DNA from 2 places in the Paenibacillus sp. ov031 genome. Region 1 is predicted to be linked to the other one. Evidence: a T-box and tRNA genes for the amino acid it is inferred to sense, from the RefSeq annotation. Region 1 holds a T-box; the other holds one or more tRNA genes.
The links. A T-box is a leader RNA that pairs with one kind of tRNA and senses whether it is charged. The one in region 1 lies ahead of BUA17_RS25585 (valine--tRNA ligase), so its partner is inferred to be a tRNA-Val.
Positions count from the first base shown of each region.

Region 1 (11,785 bases):
ACAGCAAACGGCCTGTTTCTCCAAATTCATATGCTTCGATTAGACGCGTAATATCACGAGAAGTTTCGTTCAGGCGGTGCAAAATCCAGTAATCCGCTGTTCCAAGGTCTCCACTAATATCACGATCTTCATAGGTGAACCCTTCCAGATTCATCAAAGCGAAGCGCGATGCATTCCAGATTTTATTGGCAAAGTTACGAGCCTGTTCAACCCGCTCCCAGCGGAAACGGAGATCCTGACCCGGAGTACTACTTGTAGAGATCATGTAACGCATTGCATCCGCACCATATTTCTCAATCACATCCAACGGATCAACACCATTGCCTAGCGATTTGGACATCTTGCGTCCGTCTGCATCACGAACAAGACCGTGCATCAGCACATCCTTGAACGGAACCTCTTCCGTGAACTCCAGAGCGGTAAAGATCATACGCGCCACCCAGAAATAAATAATGTCATACCCTGTTACGAGTACACTTGTCGGGTAATAACGTTTCAGATCTTCCGTGTCTTCCGGCCAGCCTAAAGTAGAGAACGGCCATAATGCGGAGCTGAACCATGTATCCAGAACATCTTCATCCTGTCTCAGCTTGCGTCCAGCGTATTCTGGCAATGTTGTCGGATCTTCAGCAGATACAATAACTTCTCCAGTCTCCTCGTCGTACCAGGCAGGAATACGATGACCCCACCACAATTGACGAGAGATACACCAGTCACGAACATTCTCGATCCAGTTCAGATACGTTTTCTCAAAACGATCCGGAACAAAATGAACCCCTTCACCGCTTTGTTGCTTCTCAATCGCTTTCTCCGCGAGCGGCTTCATCTCAACAAACCACTGTGTGGACAAATACGGCTCAACAACAGCTCCTGTACGTTCGCTGTGTCCAACCTGATGCGTATGATCCTCGATGTTGATCAATACGCCCTGTTCTTGCAGGTCTGCAACAATCTGCTTACGGCAGTCACTGCGATCCAGTCCCTGATATTTGCCTGCTTCGGCATTCATCGTACCCGTCTCATCCATCACCGTAATCTGTGGCAGATCATGACGAAGGCCCACTTCGAAGTCATTCGGATCATGAGCAGGCGTTATTTTCACGGCGCCGCTTCCGAAATCTTTATCTACGTACTCATCTGCAATAACCGGAATTTCCCGTCCGATAATAGGCAGAACAAGCACCTTGCCAATCATGTCTGCGTAACGCTCATCCTTAGGATGAACTGCAACTGCCGTATCTCCCAACATCGTTTCCGGGCGAGTAGTCGCTACTGTGACATACCCACTTCCGTCTTTGAGCGGATAACGCAGATGGTACAAGTGACCCTGAACTTCTTTATATTCAACCTCGATGTCGGACAGTGCAGTCCGATTCACCGGGTCCCAGTTAATAATTCGTTTGCCTCGATAAATGAGGCCTTTTTCATACAGTTGAACAAACACTTTACGCACAGCCTGGGATAGACCTTCATCCAGTGTAAAACGTTCACGCGAGTAATCGAGCGACAAGCCCATCTTGCCCCATTGCTGACGAATGGTCGTTGCGTATTGCTCTTTCCAGTCCCATACCTTCTCCAAGAACTTTTCGCGTCCCAGATCATAACGAGTCTGACCTTCTTCACGCAATTTCTGCTCTACTTTGGTTTGGGTAGCAATACCTGCATGGTCAGAACCCGGCAGCCACAGTGCATCATAGCCCTGCATCCGCTTGGTACGAATCAGAATGTCCTGCAGTGTGAAATCGAGCGCATGCCCGATATGGAGCATTCCGGTTACGTTCGGGGGTGGGATTACAATCGTATAAGGTTCAGCATCTTTACGCTGGCCTGCTTTGAAATATCCATTTTCCATCCAAGTGGAATACCATTTTTGTTCCGCAGCTTTCGGATCATATGTGGTTGGCATTTCTGTTGCAGCTGAATTTTTTTGTTCAGACATGTGTCATTCCTCCGTTACTTATTCATCATCGCCAAAAAACAAAAAAACCTTTCATCCATCAAAGGACGAAAGGTTAGCTTTCGCGGTACCACCTTTGTTTCACGCAGATAGAAAGGTAGACTACCCCCTCTGAACTTACGTGACACTTCAAGCAGATAACGGCTGCGACCGGCCCATCCTACCTTAGGAATGAATGATACTAAAGTTACTCATCCCTTGTATTCAAACAGGCAACTCCCGGGCGACTTCGATCAGTTGGTTCCTACGGAATTTCCCAGCGCTACAATCCCGCTCTCTGAAAGGTCATACTGTCTACTACTCCCGATCCACGTTGTTCTTCAAAAAACCTAAACACATCATACCCTGCCCGTGCCCGATAGTCAACCTGACAACAGCGGAAAAAGCGCGCTGCAATGCAGGTTGAGGGCTGACAAAGCAAAAACCCGCCATCCTCAAGGGATCACGGGTCGAAATGGTCATTAAACCAGCCTACAGGTTAAGGGATATATAGAATCTGTCCTTCTTCCACAACCTGTTCGGACAAACGATTATACAACTGGAGCTCTCGGGTACTTAACTGATATCGGTCTGCAATGGTATCGAGCGTCTCTTCACGCTGTACAATGCATAACTTCACCTTACGGAACGGGGTCTGATCGACAATGGTGCCGAGAAACAGGTTCTTCCACTCTACATCATCAGGCGGGTATGCTTCTTGCTGCTGGACTCCAGCAAGTGCCTCTTGCTCCCGTTCAGCCTCCGCCTCCCGTGTCACCCTGCCAGAGGATAACAAGGAGGAGATGCCTACGCCCTCTTCCTGTTTGGGTGCGGATTCTCTCTTGCTGCCAAAAGCAACCTTAAGCTCCGGCTTGTCTTCCGTCTCAGCCACAGGTTCAGGGATAAAAGATTCTTTTTCAGCAGGCTCATTCGTCTCCACCGCTTCAAGAGGAGGTGTGTTTTCCTCCGAAATTTCCGGTTCAGATGCTGCGAAGACATCCTGCCAGTTCTCTGACTGCGAACCTGCCGGAACATTTGCAACCGTCTGATCCTCCTGCTTTGGTTCAGATCGGGCAGATTCAAAATGCCATACGTCCGGCGCTGCCTGTTCATCCGAAGGCTGCAGATCCAGTTTGGAATCGGTCTGCTCCGAATTCCTTAGGTTCGTATGTAAGGTCTCGACGGAAGGCTCGGACCAGACAGACGACTCTTCAGCCAGAGGAAGCAAAGGCTCAGATTCAGGGTAAGAAGCCAACCTGTCGGCTGTCTCCGCTAAAAAAGACGAAACGGGAGAAGGCGTATCGGACAACACATCCGCTTGCGCTTCATCCTCCTTGTCCCTCAAGGACGAGGACTCTTCGTTTTCAGCTATTTTGCTTTGCTCCGCATTCCCATCCCCTTGCTGCCAGGATTGAAACGGTTCGGAAGCAGCTTGAAATAGATGTTCCTGCTGTAACTCCTCTTCGCTCCGTTGAAGCAGATACTCCTGAGCAAACACATTGGGATAGCTGCCTATCTGCTCTGTTTCAGCAGAACGGTCGCCCTGCTTAGGGTCGGGCGAATGTACAACGGTAAACTCATCTGCTGACCAGACCTGCGGTTCCTCCACCGGAAAGCCCTCGATACCGCGAAGCGACAATACGCCAGTAATGTTCAGACTTCGGTTGGATAACAAATCGACATCAAAATTTTCGATCTCAATGGAAATATCCTCAAGCGATCTTACCCGGTTCAGGGGTACCGTGATCTCCACCGGAATAAAATGTTTGAGTTCCTCCGAGATCTCGTTCTCTCCCCGATACGCACCTGTTAGCAAAAGATGGCCTCGCAATGTTGCATGATCATCCTGACCTATCACCTGAATGCGGGGATATAACTCAATTTCCTCCAGTTCCTCAATTGCAGGAACTCCCTCTGACAAATGAACGCGCTCATAAATATCGAACCGTAAACCATAAGGTTGATTCAACAAAGGTGGCGTCCTCCTTTCGGCATATGTTCACCATGATCCTTCTCATGGGACTGATCCATGGTCCAAATCCTTCGTTACCCCATCTATATGCCTTGAATGAGATGAGCATGCCACCTTTTGTGTAAACCTTCCCAGTTTATTGGTCCTTGCCTTCCCGTTGTGCCAGTTGTTCAAAATCCTGCGGCCAAGGGTCTGCCACTTCAATTCGTGCACCTGTTAGTGGATGAGCAAAACTCAGTGTCTCACCATGAAGCGCTTGTCGACCAATAGAATCCCTTCTGCCTTCATATAACTCATCTCCAACGAGGGGATGTCCTGCATAACTTAAATGCACCCGAATCTGGTGTGTGCGTCCTGTATCCAGTGTCAGCCGGACAAGGGTCGCCCTATCCCATACCTCCACGATCTCCACGTGAGTTACAGCGTCCTGCCCACCTTCAGAGATACGTCTGCGTTGCTTGTGATGCCTGTCCTTCCCAATCGGAGCATCAATTGTATTCAGCTCCATGGATATCTGACCGCCTGCAATGGCGACGTAATGGCGTCCAATGTCTTTACGGCGCATCGCTTCATCCAGTTTCGCGAGGGCAAAAGCATTTTTGGCATATAAAACAGGTCCAGTTGTGTCCTCGTCCAGACGGTGAACATGGCGTACATTCGTCTGAATTCCATTCATTTCGTAATAAGACGCAACCGCATGATCCAGTGTAATCGCTTGATCCGCCCGGCTCCCATCGGGATGAAGCTTCATTCCGGCCGGTTTATGCACGACCAGACAGAAGTCATCCTCATACAGAACATCGATATCCGCCCAACGCGGTTCAACATCGATCGGCTGAGACGCAAAAAGGGCCAGCCGAAGCCGGTCCCCTGCGAGTTGTATGCCTTGGTTCGTCTTTAGCTGACGCAACATTTTCTCTGGTAACTGAAGCTCAGACAAGAGCCATTGCTCTGCAGCCGTTTGCCTGTCTGAACTGCCTGTCACCGCTTTGCCTGGCATTAGCTCAAGCCATTCCCCACGACGTCTCCAACTTTTAATGGTCATAATGATTGAAGAGCCTTACGGTTTGCCTCGATCGTATCGTCAATATCCTGCTCCGTATGCATGCCAGAAACAAACATGCCTTCGTATTGGGAAGGTGCAACACTTACACCCTGATCAATCATGGCCGCAAAGTAACGACGGAATTGATCGAGATTGCTTTCTTTAGCAATATCATAATTCGTAACCGGAACAGCACTGAAAAATGGACATACCATCGAACCAACACGGTTAATCGTTATGGCTACACCCGTCTCTGCTGCATTCTTCTCAAACCCAGCCTGCAAGCGTGCAGACAGTGTCTCCAGACGATCATAGACCTCCGGTGTCAACAATTTGAGTGTCGTATAACCTGCTACCATAGCCAGTGGATTACCGCTCAGTGTACCTGCCTGATAGATCGGTCCGGTCGGAGCAATCTGTTCCATCAGATCACGTCTGCCGCCATAAGCGCCCACCGGAAGCCCGCCACCGATTACTTTACCCAGACAAGTCAGGTCAGGTGTAACGCCATATCGTCCCTGTGCACAGTTCAACCCTACACGGAAACCGGTCATGACTTCGTCAAAAATGAGCAGACTGCCGTATTGAGACGTCAAATTGCGCAGGCCTTCAAGGAAACCTGAAACGGGTGGCACAACTCCCATATTACCTGCAACAGGTTCCACAATGACGGCGGCCAGTTCTTCACCATAACGTTCAAAAGCAAGCTTCACTGACTCCAGGTCATTGTATGGAACCGTAATCGTATTCATAGCCACACCTTCAGGAACACCAGGGCTGTCAGGCAGACCCAGTGTTGCTACACCAGATCCTGCTTTGATCAGCAAGCTATCGGCATGCCCGTGATATGATCCTTCAAACTTCAAAATTTTACTGCGTCCGGTTACACCACGTGCCAGCCGAATTGCACTCATGGTTGCTTCCGTACCGGAATTCACCATTCGTACGATATCGATCGAAGGCACACGGTCACAGACGAGTTTTGCCATCTCGGTCTCCAGCAGTGTTGGCGCACCAAAGCTTGTTCCTTTAAGGGCTGTCTCACGCAAAGCTTCCACAACGTCAGGATGCGCATGTCCCATAATAAGCGGACCCCAGGATCCCACATAATCAATAAAAACATTGCCATCAATATCATAGATTTTGGAGCCTTCTCCGCGCTCTGCATAGATCGGGGTAAGCCCCACCGATTTGAACGCCCGAACGGGACTGTTCACACCCCCAGGTATGTACTGCTTGGCTTCTTCAAATGCGCTGCGTGAGCGCTCATCATTGCGACGAGTTCCTTGTTGTGCAGTCATGAACATCCTCCTTAATATAAATTTATTTCTCGGCCAACCAGCGTGAAGCGTCTTTTCCGTAGTACGTAATAATCATATCTGCCCCCGCACGTTTCATACTCAGCAGAATTTCCATGGCCACTTTCTTCTCATCAATCCACCCTTGAATCGCCGCTGCCTTCACCATGGCATACTCTCCACTTACGTTGTAAGCAACCAGTGGCAGATCAAAATTGTCCTTGATTGTACGCATGACATCCAGATAGGACAATGAAGGTTTCACCATCAACATATCCGCGCCTTCGAGCACATCGGTTTCGGCTTCACGCAATGCTTCACGCGCGTTTGCCGGGTCCATCTGATACGACTTTCGATCTCCGAATTGTGGCGTGGAATCCGCAGCTTCGCGGAATGGACCATAGAATGCTGAAGCATATTTTACGGAGTAGGACATGATTGGAATGTGACTGAAGCCATTCTCATCCAGTCCGGCACGAATCGCTTGGACAAATCCATCCATCATGTTGGATGGTGCAATGATGTCCGCTCCAGCTTTAGCCTGGGATACCGCTGTTTTCACGAGCAGCTCCAATGATTCGTCATTGAGAACATCTCCGCAAATGTGACCGTCCACTTCCACGGTGTGCACCATGCCACAATGACCATGATCGGTGAATTCGCACAGACAGGTATCAGCAACAACCAGCAGCTCAGGATACAAGGACTTAATCAGCTTCGTTGCTTCCTGTACAATGCCATCTTCAGCAAATCCAGACGAACCAACACTGTCTTTGGTTTCAGGAATACCGAATAAGAGCACAGCCGGAATACCCAGATCGGCAATCTCCTTCACTTCTTCCTGCAGACGATCCAGCGAGAAGCGGAATACGCCCGGCATGGATTTGATTTCGGATTTTACATTTTCACCATAAGTAACATAGATGGGTTGGATAAAGTCATCCACAGTCAAATGGGTCTCTCTCACCATATTGCGAATACCTGTGGATTGACGTAAACGGCGATGCCGCACAATTGGAAAACTCATACGTGTGAAACCTCCCTGAATAGTAATGTGGAGCAAAAAGCGAAGCGCGCCGGTATCGTAACGAATTCAGCACGCTTCATCTATCGATTGCGGTTCAATTTATAGGTTTAACGGGGAAATACAGCTTCTGTAGCAGGCTTTCGTTTCCACTCAGACAACACAGAAATCAGACTCTCAATGGTTGCTTCTTCAGCCATCATTGTGACCTTCAAGCCTGCTGCTTCTGCCGTCTTCGCTGTAACAGGCCCGATACATGCAACCTCTACATTTTCCAAAAAAGATAAGGGGTCCTGCAATCCCATTCGTTTCAGAATACTCATGAAATTGGTGACTGTGGAAGAACTCGTGAAGGTCATCGCATGAATGCCGCCCTCTTCAAGCAGCTTCAGCAGTTCATCGTCATCCTCGCCAGCCAGAATGGTGTCATAGATAATCGCCTCGGTGACCAGAAGTCCCCGCTCCCTCAACTGTTCAGGCAACCAGGAGCGTGCGAGATCTCCATGCGGTAAAAGAACCCTCTGCCCTTCCTTCAGTTCACTTTCAAAAGCTTCAAGCATACCTTCGGCCTGAAATGGTCCTTGGATGACTTCCGCCACGATGCCATACCTACGCAAAGCTTCCCCAGTGGAAGGCCCTACCGCCGCAATTCTCGCTTGATGAATGGAGCGAATATCTTTTCCCTGCTGCTGCAAATGACGGAAAAAGAATTCCACCCCGTTTACACTCGTGAAAAATACCCAGTCAAACGTATTTAACGCACCAAACGCCCGTTTGACACTTTCCTGTGCCGACTCCCCTGATGGCATCACGGTCTCAATTACCGGAAATTCATAAGGTTCACCGCCAAGTTCCTCGATCCGGTTGACCAATTCACTAGCCTGACTGCGTGCTCGCGTCACCAAAATGCGTTTGCCAAACAGCGGCAGTGCTTCCGCCCATTTCAATTGTTCGCGCTGGTTCACCACCTCACCAACAACAATGACAGCGGGTGGTTGAAAATTCGCAGCGATGACTTTTGCTTCAATATCTTCAAGCGTACCTGTGATCGTATCCTGCTCTGCTCTTGTTCCCCATCGAATCAATGCCACTGGTGTTTGCGCAGGGCGTCCGTGGCGAATCAACTGTTCGCTGATATATCCAATTTTGGAGACTCCCATCATAAATACCAGTGTGCCTGTTGCATTCGTCACTTTATCCCAATGAATACTGCGATCAAGCTTGTCCGGACTCTCATGCCCCGTAATGATGGAAATAGAGGAAGCATAGTCGCGGTGGGTCACAGGTATTCCAGCGTAAGCAGGTACACTTATTGCTGAGGTTACACCAGGTACGATTTCAAAAGGAACGTCGTTTTTGCGCAGCAGATCAGCCTCTTCACCTACGCGTCCGAATATCGTCGGGTCTCCCCCTTTAAGCCGGACCACAACCTTGCCTTCCAGTGCGAGATCAACCAACAGCTGGTTGATTTCTTCCTGCTTCATCGTATGTCGATCCGGCCGTTTACCCACATATATCTTAACCGCGCCGGGCTTCATTTGTTTGAGTAATCTTGGACTAGCCAACCGATCGTAAACAACAGCATCCGCTCGACCGATCGATTCCCAGCCTTTTACCGTAATCAGCTTGGCGTCCCCTGGACCTGCACCAACCAAAAAGACCTTCCCCACCATGTCTTCATCCCCTAACTTCTGCCAGTATCTGCTCTGCTCCCCGTTCAATCAATCTCCAAGCCACTTCTTCCCCAAGACGAACCGGATCTTTGCCCGTCATTGCTTCTTTAAGAATCAGTCCACCGTCCGGCGTACCGACCATACCTGTTAATTGTAACGTGTTTTGTCCATTCGGGGAATCTGCATCTTGCTGTTTCACCCATACGGCATGAGCTCCAATCGGAACCTGACAGCCCCCATTTAATACACTAAGGAAGCGACGTTCAGCCAACACAGGAAATGCGGTTTCCGGATCGTTGTACAACTGCAACAGATGGAGCAGTTCCGCATCGTCTTCACGGCATTCAATGCCAAGCGCACCCTGACCTACTGCGGGAAGACAAGCTTCCTCTGACAGATATTCCGTAATCCGATCCTGCCAGCCCATTCGATACAGTCCAGCGGCAGCCAAAATAATAGCATCCAAACCCTCTGTCTCCAGCTTGCGCAGACGGGAATCAATATTGCCACGAAGCGATTCGAGTTGTAAATCCGGACGGTATGCTTTCAGTTGACTGGATCGACGCAGACTGCTCGTCCCCACTCTTGCACCTTCTGGCAATTGATCCAATGTGAGTCCACCATTCGAAATTAGTGCATCACGTGGATCCGCACGGCGCGGAACAGCACCGTTCGTCAACCCTTCGGGCAACTCGGAAGGCATATCCTTCATGCTATGAACAGCCATATCAATCGTACGATCCATCATCGCCTGTTCAATCTCTTTGACAAACAGTCCTTTGCCTCCGACTTTGGACAGGGTTACATCGAGAATTAAATCTCCTTTTGTAACAATTTTATGTAATTCAAAATCAAAAGCTAATCCTTCCCGTTCACAAATATCACGTAAATCTTGAATTACATGGCCTGTCTGGGTCAAAGCAAGTGCGCTTTGTCTGCTTCCCACTTTAATTGTCCGCATGTCTACATGTCCTCCTGATTATGGGATATCCAGTCCCCAATTTGTTCTTCGGTCCACCACTTAAACTGACCTGCACGGATCTTTTCCAGTACATTCATTTCGGTTAAACAACGGAGTAATTTAGCTCTGACACCTGGTGAAGATACACGTGCCTTTACTTCCATCCTCATCTGATACAAAAATTCAATATATGTCTCGTACTCATCTCCGAATTGCTGTTCCAATGTGTCACGAATTTCTGCTGCGGCCACAGGCCCTGCTCCAGCGGTCGATATCGCAATGCTCAGTCTTCCACGCCTGACCACACTTGGTGTAATAAAGGTACTTCGCTCAGAAGATATGGCGTCATTAACCAGTATACCCGCATCTTCAGCTTCTTGGACAACAGCTGTGTTCACTTCACTATGGTCCGTTGCTGCATATACGAGAAAGGCCCCCCGCAAATCTCCATTGCGGTAGGACCGGGCCAGCCATTGAATTCGGGAATCATGATGCAATTGTTGTAACGTTGGCGTAACTTCCGGACTAATCACCTTAATTTGCGCTTCCGCATGAAGCAAACCTTTTATTTTACGTTCAGCAACACGTCCGCCTCCAACCACGCAGCAGGATTTCCCTGATATATCCACAAATATTGGCGTGTACCGTTCCATCCCTTCACTCTCCCGTCCAACGATGAAACGCTGAATACGCATTGGATAAAAAACTGATAATGACAAAGCCGTATCCGATCAGCGTCCATCTCGCCATAATAACTGTGGAGAACTGTTTTCTTCTCTTAAAGACGAAGTACCCCACATAGATCGCTATGGCAAGCCCCGTTGCAATAACCTTGAGATCCAAGAGCAGGCTCCAGCGCGTTTCGGCTACAATGGACAATACCGCGAGCATGATAGAAACACCAAGGAGAGGTGTGCCAATCAGTGTAGCCCCATCCATATATTTGCCGATCACTTCGAGACTCGGCAGACGACGTACGGTATCGTTCCATTTCTTATTCTTCAGCTTGCGGTGCAAAAACAGATATAACATGGCAAATACAGCACCCACCGTCAAAGCCGCAAAACCAAGATTGGCCAAGGTGATATGCATAATAAGCAATCCATGCACTGTCTGCCAGTTATGCAGAGATATCTCACCTGCTGTAAACCACAACCGGTTCAACACTGTAACCGAGAAACCAACCACGTTCAGCAACAAAATGACAAATTCGGAACGTTGGATACGAGTCATCACTAGAGACATTAGTACGATGCTAAATGAAAATATAAACAAAAAATCAAACGTCGTGTAGATTGGAAAATGCCCTTCGGTTAACATACGTAAAATGACATGGAACACCTGAAGTGCCCATACAACAACAAGAAACCCTGTGCCTGTCCGCTTCGCCCCCGCATTGCGTCGAATGCAGTCCGAGAAATAGAACAGTAGGCTCAGGGCATACATATAGATTAAAGCTTCATAGATTTGTTCAGCTAGGGTCAAGCTGCCCACCCGCCTTATACGCCTGCCGGAGCATAAGCCGGCACAGGGTCTTGCCGGGAATCGTTAAGATGAACGGCATCCGGTTTGCGCAGAGCCGTGGCATCGCTCTGATTTACTTTCTCAGCGGCCCCCTCTACGGCATCCTCCAGAGCAAAGATCTGAGTAAACATGCGCAGCGCTTCATCACCATGCTTGGTACCAGCCATTTCCTTAATCCGGTTAATCGGATCTGTCGTCATTTGATTCACGATGCTTTTCGTCAGACGGCGGATAACTTTACGCTGATGTTCATCCAGTTCAGGCAATTTATTAAACAGACTATCCATCGTTTCTTCATGAATGGAAGCACCTTTTTCCTGCAATGCCCGAATGACAGGACGAACGCCCAAGG
Region 1 covers NZ_FRDO01000008.1:26,316-38,100, forward strand. The annotation lists gene BUA17_RS25585 (valine--tRNA ligase) at 1-1,939, opposite strand, end outside; T-box leader at 1,998-2,277, opposite strand; gene BUA17_RS25590 (LysM peptidoglycan-binding domain-containing protein) at 2,436-3,908, opposite strand; gene BUA17_RS25595 (RluA family pseudouridine synthase) at 4,045-4,953, opposite strand; gene hemL (glutamate-1-semialdehyde 2,1-aminomutase) at 4,950-6,254, opposite strand; gene hemB (porphobilinogen synthase) at 6,277-7,278, opposite strand; gene cobA (uroporphyrinogen-III C-methyltransferase) at 7,386-8,948, opposite strand; gene hemC (hydroxymethylbilane synthase) at 8,953-9,909, opposite strand; gene BUA17_RS25620 (precorrin-2 dehydrogenase/sirohydrochlorin ferrochelatase family protein) at 9,912-10,562, opposite strand; gene ccsA (cytochrome c biogenesis protein CcsA) at 10,567-11,355, opposite strand; gene hemA (glutamyl-tRNA reductase) at 11,409-11,785, opposite strand, start outside.

Region 2 (11,785 bases), on a different contig from region 1:
CATCGTGGAAGCAGATGCAATATTCTAGAACAGCCACCTCTGCATGAGGTTGATCGATCTCTAAGGACCAAGCGGGATGCTTGGTCTTTTTATTTTTTCTCCACACAGACTTGTCCTGCCTTGGGCTTATGATCGCTGTATCGTTTGCATTTTTCCACCTATTCCACTATCCTTATCGCAAGAAAAAACAGCATATACACCTAATAAAAAGCAAACAAAAGGCCCCCTATAATTAAGGAGCCTTCTTGCTTTATTCCAAAAGGATGACTATTCTTGGCTTGCAACGAGTTCGTTGTACGCCGCTTCAACACGGGTCCACTCTTCTTCGTCTTCAATATTGTAGAGCACCATTTCCTCGTCTTCTTCTTCCATACGCAGAATGATGCCGTCAGCTTCAGGATTGTTACGTTCCAGCAGGAGCGCATAAACATGCTTCTCCACGTCAAACGTCTCCACCAAAACCATCTCCACGTCATTTCCGTTCTCGTCTGTCAGTGTCAGAAGAACTTCTTCATGCTCGTGGTCGTGGTCGTGGTCTTGACCGCATCCGCAGGCATCGCCGTGTTCATGTGTGTGATCGCTCATTGATATACCTCGCTTTATAAATAGAAATTGTGTAACCTTGCATATCGTAACATGTTCATTGGTCCAGGTCAATTTAACCGACAAGGTTATTTTTGCTTCAATCGTTCAGCGCGGTAATGATTTTCTCGGCTGCCAGTACATAATTACTGTTTGCATTTTCTTTAATATAAAAACCGACTTGATACTTGCCAGCTCGGCTGAAATCATACGTAAAATCGTACGTTCGGAACCAGAAGTTATCCTTCTGTGTCTTAAGCTCCTGAGACTGAATATCCTTAACCTCACCACTTGGATTGGTAATCGTCACCTTCACGGCAGCTATATCTGTTGTCAAACTGTCGACTTGTGAGAACACATTAAATTTCAACTTACCCACGTTCACGTTGCCAAACACGGTATCTCCCTTGAAGAGAAAAATATGTACATTCGGTTTGATAACCGTTACTCTCTTGTTTGTGGTATCCCATCTGGCGATTCCGCCCGCTTCTCTTACAGGTACATAGGTCGTTCCGTCGATCAGATAACCACCGTCAGCTGCTTCCTTGCCGTTAATGAGAACCCGAATCTTCTCGTTCACTGAATCTGCAAACAATAAAGACCCGCCGAGCAAGGAGAATACCGTGACACACAGCAAAATTCTTTTCCATTTCATTCCGTCAATATTCCCTCCCCTGCTGCTAGCTGTTGTACATTTATACTGCAGGTTCATCCACAAAGTTGCGCTGTTTTTCATCATTTTTCATTTTTTATCCAGAATATTTTCCACCCCTTGGAACGATCAAAAAGAGGCGTTCCCTGTTAAAGGACGCCCCTATAGTATAGTTGTTGGCAATACGTAATTATACGAACTTCTTGTAGGTCAAACTTATTATGAAGCGGACTACGAAGTATGACGAGTCAATATACAAGGTACGCCCTTGCCTACAGCTCCATCGGTTCGCATCCGTGCTGCATAATCCATTCCTCGTGTACAGGGGGTCTTGCAACGCTCACATACATCCGAAGTAACCAATTTCATGGATACACGAAGTTTGTCACTCTTTAACGCGGGAGCCTTTTTTCCCTTTGCTTTTGCCATCCCGGATTCCCCATTTCCCCAATTGCTTGCTGATGTAATGCATCATATGGGGATTCGCCCGGTTGTGTGTCAAAAGCAATAAACTTCGTGCATGATATCGTTTAAATGAAACCGCCGTTTGTACGCAGCGTCTGTCCTGTAACCCATTGCGACTCTTCACTGACAAGGAAAGAGATCACATTTGCAATGTCCTCCGGTTCACCTAGACGACCAAATGCATTCATTTTACGTAGCCCTTCGAGCTGTTGCTCCGTCTTCCCTACAGAAAACAACTCGGTATTCACCGGGCCTGGTGCAACAGCATTAATAGTGATTTGTCTGGAGCCAAATTCTTTTGCAAGCTGACGAGTAATCTGTTCAACTGCTCCTTTGGTACCTGCGTACACGCTGTATCCCGGAAACATCTGTCCGGTTACAGAAGTGGAGAAGTTAACAATTCGGCCCTGCTCCTCCATGTGTTTCAATGCTTGCTGACAAGCAAAAAATGTACCTTTCACATTGATGGCAAACTGCTGATCGAATTCTTCCTCCGTCACATCTGCCAAAGGCGTTGTCTTCATGATGCCTGCATTGTTGATCAGAATATCAACTTTTCCAAGCTGGCTAATCGTTTCGGAAAATAAACGCTCCACATCTTCCTTTCGGGCAAGGTCAGCCTGAACGGTAATGGCACGGACTCCTTTTTGGCGAGCAATATCTGCCACCTGCTCTGCTTTGTCTGGGCTGCTCGCGTAGTTAATGACGACATCCGCGCCCAATTCAGCGAGTTGCTCTGCTATAGCACGTCCGATCCCCCGGGATGAGCCAGTTACAATGGCTACTTTACCTGCTAGCTTTTTCATTTACGATTACTCCCTCTCTTGTTCAAAATGTAATAATCCCTTTTCTATCAACAACCATACCTGTGCAAATTCCGCATCAATTGTAGGGCTCTGCCATTCATAGGCGTGTGCCGGATGATGAAAACGGGCTGTAGCTTGAAGGATCGCCGTTGCAACCACGTCTGGGTTGTTAAATTGGAAATGGTTCTCCTGCTGGATAATCTCACTCAAATGACGTACAAGATGTTGCACATGTTTATTGATAATATCTGCGGATTCCTGAGTTACCCGTGCGTACATCTCAAACAACTCTGCATCGGATTCGGCATAATGACGTTTACGAGCAATTAATGCTTCTATATATACTTTCAGATGACGTGTTCCCTCTCCGTTATAACTCTGATCCTTAGTTATTGCCGTCAAAGGCGCAATAATCTCATCTTCGAGCCATTGTGCGGTCACGCCTTCAAGTAATTCTTTCTTGCTTTTATAGTGCCTGTAAATCGTACCGTGACTAACTCCAAGCAATTTAGCGACATCCGTAACAGATGTTTTGGCAACACCGAAGCGCCGGAGAGTTTCCTGCGTTGCTCCAATAATTTGTTCCTTGGTTAAAAATTCAGAAGTTTTGTCCTTTTCCATAATAATTAAGATGGTTACACCATCCTCAAGTCACCTCCGTTGAAATTAGATTAACACAGCGAATAACAAATGACAAATATTTATTTTTGTCATTTGTTATTCGCTTGATGATTTATATGTAAGAGCGTAAAGAAAAAAAGAGCCCATTTAATATGGCCCTTATCCAAAGTTTTAATGTTTCTCTTTTTCTAGAAAACGAACTTAAACAATACGAAGATTACCGCAAGAATCCCAGCGAGAATTAGCCAGTTGCTAATTTCCCACCAAATGCTTTTCCCTCCGGCTAAAAGCTGTTGTTCATTTTCTTCATGGCGCTGTTTGTGTGTATGTGATTCTGAGGCATGGGGCGGCTTGCTAAAGTCCATCATATACATTCCCCTTTCCAGCAGCTTTAATCTTATGGTTCCATTATAACCCATAAATAAGCATAAATTTATTAATTTTCAAAAAAGATGCTATTTCCATACAACAGTAGAGGAAGCGTGTCATTAATCCATTGTTCCATAGGCACGTTCCGACCCTGCAGGTTCCATTGATAAGCCGCGCCATACATCCCCCAGCTTAACAGAACTGCTGCTGTCTCTTTACGAGAGTTCTGCCCCGGTGTGGAGGTTTTCTGACGATTCAACAGTTGCAAAATAATAATCTGGATTTTTTCTCTAATTTGAAGTTCCAGTACGGTTCCCAGTGACCTGTAACTTCGTTCGCAGCGAGTACTGACTTCAGCATGAAATTCACACAGGGCTGTTAATATTTTTCTCAAAACTTCTTCATTAAATGTATCACCCTGATCCATTCGATCATTCAATTTCTCCATGAATGAATACGTAACGGTCGAATCCAGAATGGCAAATTTATCGGTGAAGTGTGCATAAAATGTGGCTCGATTCACCGTAGCTTTTTCGGTAATATCCCCCACGGTCAGAGAATCAAAGTCCTGATGCTGCAATAGGGATAGGAACGCATCCTGCAGGAGCTGACGTGTCCGAATGACACGAGGATCCTGGTTATTTTTAATCGTCATTCGAACGTCTCCTCGCCTTTTGTATAATGTTCGCAACAAAAATATAGGAACTGTTGTCTACGCAACGATTCTGCATTTTTGCTGATTGTAAGCCTGATTGGATTAGTATAGCATGCTTAACAACAAGCGTTGTTTACATTACTTTAGTTGTCTAGTCTACTATTTACAATCTAAGAATGAAAAGGAGAAACATGATATGAAAACCATCGTCATTGTTGGCGCAGGCCCCGGACTCGGGATGGCTATAGGACAGAAATTTGGACAAAACGGATTTCAAGTAGCTCTGGTATCACGACACCAAGACAAACTCGATAACCTGGCAGCCCAGTTAAAATCAGAAGGTATTGAAGCATCCGGCTTCGCAGCCGATCTATATAACCCGGAACAATTGACACAAGCTTTTGACCAAATCAAAGAGAAGTACGGTTTTATTGATGTGCTCGAATTCAGTCCTACTGTTGGACAGTTCCCTCCGACACCTGCCATGAATGTTACTGCGGATAATGCATTGGATCAGTTCCAGGGTCTGGTACTTGGTGCAATTCATAGTGTGCAACAGGTATTACCAGCTATGCTGGAACGTCAGACTGGAGCGATTCTGTTCACCACTGGGCTTTCCGCTATATATCCAATTCCGATGATGGGTAACGTGGGGATTGCTTTGGGCGGATTACGAAACTATGCCAACAATCTGCATACGGACCTCGCTCCGAAAGGCATTTATGTGGGTCACCTCTCCTTGGGTGTATTCATCAAGCCGGATACACCAACAGATCCTAAATACATTGCTGACGCTTGGTATGATATGTATGAGGAGAAAGATAAAGCTGAGGAAACATTCCCGGTTGGTGTTACTCCAGAAACGATTGTCTGGTAACTGGAGATTTTCAAAAGATAGTTTTGCGTTGTTATATATAAAACCACCCTTTTCACTTAAAAAGTGAGGAGGGTGGTTTTGGTAATCACATAATGACTAACACAAGTTATACGCATGGATGTGAGGCTTAACAACTATTACTTCAGGCACTTACTTCAAGCTCTCTCATTTAGCAGACAATTCTTCTTCCATGACCCATTTATGATTCTTCACCGGATCTCCGCCTGTGGTCGGGGTATAATCAACCATATATACCGTCGTTTGCTCAGCGGAGTCAATCGTTGCCTTAGCACCTTTCATTCCTGGCATGTGGTCAGCGTTCAGCACAACCTCTGCTCCTGCTGCATACGGTTGATCCGTATGGTCCTGAATTTCCTCTTGAATGACCCATTTATGATTTTTTACAGTGTCTCCCCCTGTAGTTGGTGTATACGAGACTGTATAAGCTGTTGTCTCATAGGCTCCCACAATTGTTGCTTCTGCACCCTTCATTCCGGCCATATGGTCCGTACTCAACACGACATGGCTGCTCACTGGATATGTAGGATTTTTCTTTTCCTGAAGTCCTTCCGGTAATTCTCCCGAATCCGAGTGGTGCATCTCTCCTGTGCTCGCTGCATGACTGTCACTACTGCTATTATCCTGCTCAGCATTCTTGCCACATCCACTTAACATCAGACTGCCCGTGATCACCGTAGTCAGCAATATTATTGCATACTTTTTCATGAGTTGCACTCCTTTAAACTTTCGATTTCTACACCTATAATATACCCCATATGGGTATATTTCAACCGTAATTGATTTCTTTATCTATTATTTGGTTGGTTATCGCTGCAGAATTAAGAGCATATCAAAAAAACCTCCGATTTTTCGGAGGCCTTCAGTTTTTAGAAATTATTTTAAATACATGCTTCAGACTTCAACACGAAGTTCGAAACGAAACCGTTCGATCGACTCAGCTCAATAATTAGGCTAGTCCCACGGTAACATTGACGTTCCCTTTGATTCCTTTGGAATATGGGCAGTAGTCATGCGCAAGTTTCACAAATTTCTGTGCTGTCTCCTCATCCAAACCCTCAATTTTAACTTCAAGTTCCACTTCCAGTTTCACACCATTATCCGTAGGGTCCGTCACAAGCATAACCGTAGCCGATACTGTGCTTCTCTCAATTTCGACTTTGTGTTTCTTTAACTGAAATTCCAGCGCTGAATTAAAGCAAGCACTGTAGCCTGCTGCAAACAATTGCTCTGGATTCGTAGCTGTCGTCACTTTGCCTCCCAGTTCAGGTGGGGCAGCGACATCAAGCATAAATACGTTATCTGGCGATTGCACAATCCCTTGACGTCCACCTGTATTGATAACTGTAGTTTCATATAATGTTTTCATGAGTATTGGCTCCTCTGTAATTTAGATTTTATTTTGTGAAGATGATGTCTCTTTTGTTTTGCTAACAATTATATTGTACACAATTTAATTGTGTTTGTAAATCATTATTATAAAATTAAAAACAACCATTCCCTCTTGTAATAGCAGGAAATGGTTGCTCCGTAATTGATAAATATCTATCACTGATCCAAAAGTTGAATCTACCTAATATAGTTTAGCTTTTACATTTTCTTCTCAAAGCCCTCCATCGGTGCAAGTGAATTCTGGTAGTCAGTCCCTTCCTGACTGTCGGTAGTAAAGTGCATGACCTCCCGAAACGAACCTTCCAGATAAGTCTGCATCGCCAATGGAATGCGCAACTCATCCATATCCGACGGGGATATTTGGTAACGAATGCTGCCAAGGTCACCTGCTTTCACCTTCTGTACCCATTTTGGCTCACGAATCAATTCCCGTCCGAGTGCAGCCAAAGTTGCCCCGGCGTTGATGACCTCTTCCGCGTCTTCCGGCCGCTCAATCGATCCGATGCCAATCAGAGGTTTTTTGTGATCCAAAACTCGGACGAATTTAGTCAAGATTGGCTCTTTATCATGTGGGTGGTTTAAAGATGTTCGTTTGTAACTTCCCATCGACAGATGAATGTAATCAACCCGAGTGTCTGTCAGCGCCTGGGCAAACGCCAAGGAGTCTTCGAGCTGAATGCCCGGCATATGAATTTCTTCCGGTGAAATCCGGTAACCGAGGATAAAGGGTTTATCCGCATGAGCATCGATCACCGATGCAACCTCCTGAATGACTGCCAGCGGAAATCGCATACGATTTTCAAAACTGCCACCCCACTGATCGGACCGTTGATTGGAATTGACGGAGAAAAATTGCTGCAACAGATATGTGTTGGCCCCGTGAAGCTCTACCCCGTCAAAACCAGCTTGAATGGCTCGTAAGGTTGCTCTGCCGAAGTCCTTAATAATGTTTTCGATTTCCTCAGGAGTCAATTCACGCGGCGTCTCCGAGCCGATTGGATGAGCGGCAGCGATTGCACTCGCACTGGTGGGTTGTACACCTCTTAGCGTTTTGGAGTTCGTTTTGCGCCCTGCATGAAAGATTTGCACAATGGCTTTCGTTCCGTCTTTCTGAATGGCTCTTGCAATTTTGGACAGTCCTTTGATTGTAGAATCACTTGCGATGGAGAGCTCACCTTCGAAGCCTTTTCCCCCATCGGTTACGTACGCAACACCTGTAATGATCATTCCAGGGCCTCCAGCCCGTTCGGCATAATAATCGACTTCATCATTGGTGATGGAACCATCGAAGAAACTGGACATTGTTGTCATTGGCGCCATGACCACTCTATTTTTCAACGTAAAACCATTCGCAAATGTATAAGGCTGCAAGAAATTACGATTACTATTTTCCATATATATTCTCTCCTTTTATTAGGCATGTCCACCCTTGTCTCTGTTTCATGAGTTATTGTATAGTAGGGTGAAAAAAGAGTATAGTATGCACTTAAAAGGTAGATACTAACTAAAAGGAGAGTGGAATATGGAAATTGCTGAGGAAGTAAACGTTAAACCATTTTCACATGCCATGTCGTTGATCGGTGGAAAATGGAAAATGCATATCTTATTTTGGTTATGGAAAAAAGAAACATTGCGATATGGAGAACTGAAAAGAGCTTTGGATGGAATTACGCATAAAATGCTAAGCTCTCAACTGAAGGAACTAGAAGCCGACCAATTAATCATCCGTACAGAGTACCCACAATTACCGCCAAAAGTAGAATACTCTTTGTCTCGTGAAGGATTAACGCTGATGCCCGTGCTGGAGATTCTCTGCGATTGGGGTAGACAGAATCTTGCTGATTTGCAGAAGAATTAGTCAAACTGCTGCAAGCTTTATGTATATTCTCAGTAGAATACTACAAGTGGAGCAGTACGTGAACTGAATTTACTTGTTGGAATTTTAAAGTGCTCGCAATCATTATGGAGAGCATCTTTTGGGGGAGTAGTGTAGTTTAGTTTTAATCTTCTGAACTCTCAAGTAAAAATTTTCCGATAATATTCTCGTTGCTATCGTACAAGTTTATATACTTATCGACTTTTAGTTCATTCATACTCTGAATTGCTTCTTCGGGAGTTTGTGGCAAATCTTGATTCATATCTGAAGTCTTGATGTAACCTTCCGTTCCGTTTACACCTATAGCCTTAACTAAATCTATTTCTTTTCCATCATGATAAACAAATGAACCATATGTTTCACCTTTATCATTGATTTCCATTTGATCTTCAGAGGGACTAGTATTAGCAGATGCAGCTCCCCATCCATAGACACCTATTCCAATCCCTAAAGCAAAAATCACACCAACTGTAATTAATTTTAGTGATTTCGTTCTCATAAGAATATCCTCCTAAAGTTGAATGATTAGTGTTGTTTTATTCAAGTTATTTTTGGTCTGCTTGAAAATGCACCCTGATCTTTACTTGAGAAAAACTTTGTTTGTAATTTTAATTTCCCTATATATAAATGAACACTTACAATCAGGGAATGTTACACAGTGAGAAAACTTTATATATATAATCAGAACGCCGGTATTCTGCAATTGTTCATTTTAATTCTGCCGGTGCTGGATCGCTGCATCATAAGCAGTTATTTTCTCATTATGGAGGCTTTTGACGGCAAATAGTCGATTTATAATTATTTCTGCCAAGTGATTAAATACTTTTGGTTTCTGTTGGAACATTCCAATAATTAAATTTCACGGAATGCGACATACGCATGCAAAAGAAACAGCTGAAAAGTTAAACACTGTTCTTTTCGGTTAACGTAAAAAATACCAACTCACAGTTAATGTGACGTTGGCATTTTTTTAACGATAATCAATAACAGAACTTGTAGAAAGCAATTTAATTAACGAGATACTTAGCAAAATAACATGATCTTGACCAAAAATTGACCATTTCTCTTTAATGAACACAAAATTATAGTGTAGTTTCTTCTATAAGGAAAAGAAGCCTTGCTCTGCAAGGCTTCTCGCGTATGATCTGTAGTGGGCTCGAACCACTGACCCCTACCCTGTCAAGATAGTGCTCTCCCAGCTGAGCTAACAGATCATGATATCTGATTGTTTTCCAATCGAGTAACAGTATCATACCAAGTAACCGTGTTCATTGTCAATCGTTATATTGGTAATATTTTATTTGAATTGGTGCACAATAAAGGAATGATTACCATTTTGATGACGAGGTGACTTCCATATGAGGAACATGAAAGAACGTAAGCTGCGTTTATTTATCATAGCCAAAAACTTAGCCTGTTTGATTGCGCTTGTTGCATTAATATACGTTTCTGTCGGTTGTAGTTTGGAACGGGATGAACATACAGTACAATTCCAACAGTTAAAAGAGCCCCATGAGGTGAATGATGATCTGCCCGTTTGGCTGGATGTGTATTCCAAGTCTGTTGTGCATGACGTTTACTCCCCACAAGGCAATGTTGAAGTCTTACCCTGAGGAACATCAAATTGCATTTCACTCGTCTTCGTCCCACTTTTTGGAGTACGCCTTCTTAGTCACATAATACAACAAAGCAATCATTCCTGCCGCCATCAAAAGGGTGATTGCCATCACTCCTGCCATACCCATGGTGCGCCCCTCCTCTCCCAGTATGTTCCAGTCTTAACTATACAGGAAAAGCATTTTTTTGTATAATTCAGTCTGATAGCGTAGAGCAGAAAGAAGGTATGGAATTGGCAGCTGAGATTAGTTATGTAACGACTGAAGAACAACTCCAGGAAGCATTGGATATTCGCAATCATGTTTTTGTAATCGAGCAGCAGGTGCCTGCTGACATTGAGATCGATCAATATGATATCATCAGTCCTGATGTGCATCACGTATTGTTGAGTAAAGATGGACAGGCTGTAGCCACAGGGCGTCTGATCTATTACACCAAGGATACCGCCAAAATGCAGCGTATCGCTGTACTCAAATCTCATCGTTCGTTCGGTTACGGACGTGTGCTTCTGTTAGCCATGGAAGAACGAGCACGCGAATTGGGATTGGCCTACTCTGTTTTGGACGCACAATGCCAGGCGCAGAAGTTCTATGAGAAGCTCGGATATGAAGTGATCTCGGAAGAGCCTTTTTATGATGCAGATATTCTGCACGTTCGTATGCAAAAGAGCCTGTAAATAACCTCAGCGTGCGATATGAAGCTATGTTGTGCATACTTTTTTTTGATCCGGACAGGCTAAAGAGGTAACCAGATTCCTATTTGGTCAGATAAGGAGAGTGTGACATCATGGATCAAACGACACGCGAAAGCTTCACAGCAGTACAAAAAAATGGTGACGGCGATCTGACGGCGTTTCAAACTTCATCCGGACGTGTGCTGGATTACCAACAAGCACTGGCAGAAGTAAAAGCAGGATCAATTGCAGGTGTGAATGTCTTTAAAGGCAAAGACGGCGAAATGTACATTCGCGGTGACGCAGACGGCGACCCAACCAATAACCTTGATCAACTTCCTATCTTCTAATAGATGTATGCTGATTAACATGGCGCCAATCCGGCATTCCGGGTTGGCGTTTTTTACGTTTTAATATTCGGTAAAATATTTCACGGCATCGCCAGCAGGCTGGCTTTTGCGAATGGGCTGTGATTCCTGCTCCCATGCTTGCAGAATTAGTATGCCTTCCAGCGTAGACTTGTTCTCCCACACAATATGCTGCCTGCGCTCAAGCTCCAGCAGTGACTCATGAATGAACGCCTTGGTTCTGCCCGTCTTATTCTCCAGCTCATCCATTCGTGGTACTCGACGACGCTGCCCCGCATAATTAACAATAATACGCAAAATTTTGCGTTCAAAATCATTCAGCATATTTCTTCCTTCCCTTCCTTATGGAGTACGGGACGCCATGCAAGAATACCTTGTTCAAGAAATGTTCGGGGTGCCCCTTCTTTCCCTGCGGATGCTCTAATCTTACCTTCCCGTACACTGTTGATTCGAATCTGCCGCTGTGTAATATGCCCTGCACGATCCATGTAGACGAGCTCCACCATCTGACCAATATATTTCCCTAGCATAATCATCCCTCCAATAAGAACATGTGTTTGTTTTATTATTATATGCGAACATAAGTTCTTTATTCAACAACTAAAAAAAGGATTTTTTTGAAATAAAAAAACCAGACTCACTCCCTCTCATAGGGAAGTCTGGTTCCTATCCTGCCTTGCTATGCAGTGCATGTTCAGTTCAACGTCGATCCGATTCCGTGAATTGTACTTTTTTCAGCTGCTGGGTAGACGGATTAAAATCAACATTCACAAATACAGCAAATTGTTTACCGTCTTTGTTACGTACCCATAAC
Region 2 covers NZ_FRDO01000007.1:322,157-333,941, forward strand. The annotation lists gene BUA17_RS25215 (aminotransferase class I/II-fold pyridoxal phosphate-dependent enzyme) at 1-28, shown strand, start outside; gene BUA17_RS25220 (DUF1292 domain-containing protein) at 268-585, opposite strand; gene BUA17_RS25225 (hypothetical protein) at 683-1,237, opposite strand; gene BUA17_RS25230 (hypothetical protein) at 1,466-1,663, opposite strand; gene BUA17_RS25235 (SDR family oxidoreductase) at 1,765-2,505, opposite strand; gene BUA17_RS25240 (TetR/AcrR family transcriptional regulator) at 2,512-3,126, opposite strand; gene BUA17_RS25245 (hypothetical protein) at 3,315-3,494, opposite strand; gene BUA17_RS25250 (TetR/AcrR family transcriptional regulator) at 3,563-4,150, opposite strand; gene BUA17_RS25255 (SDR family NAD(P)-dependent oxidoreductase) at 4,347-5,027, shown strand; gene BUA17_RS25260 (YdhK family protein) at 5,193-5,753, opposite strand; gene BUA17_RS25265 (organic hydroperoxide resistance protein) at 5,995-6,414, opposite strand; gene BUA17_RS25270 (NADH-dependent flavin oxidoreductase) at 6,636-7,832, opposite strand; gene BUA17_RS25275 (winged helix-turn-helix transcriptional regulator) at 7,960-8,295, shown strand; gene BUA17_RS25280 (hypothetical protein) at 8,438-8,812, opposite strand; gene BUA17_RS31915 (hypothetical protein) at 8,972-9,100, shown strand; tRNA gene BUA17_RS25285 (tRNA-Val) at 9,455-9,527, opposite strand; gene BUA17_RS25290 (hypothetical protein) at 9,672-9,926, shown strand; gene BUA17_RS25295 (GNAT family N-acetyltransferase) at 10,163-10,606, shown strand; gene BUA17_RS25300 (DUF3892 domain-containing protein) at 10,717-10,953, shown strand; gene BUA17_RS25305 (hypothetical protein) at 11,014-11,295, opposite strand; gene BUA17_RS25310 (hypothetical protein) at 11,289-11,501, opposite strand; gene BUA17_RS25315 (DUF3889 domain-containing protein) at 11,671-11,785, opposite strand, start outside.
Region 2: it has a tRNA-Val gene. The T-box ahead of BUA17_RS25585 (valine--tRNA ligase) is inferred to sense a tRNA for this amino acid. The anticodon was not compared.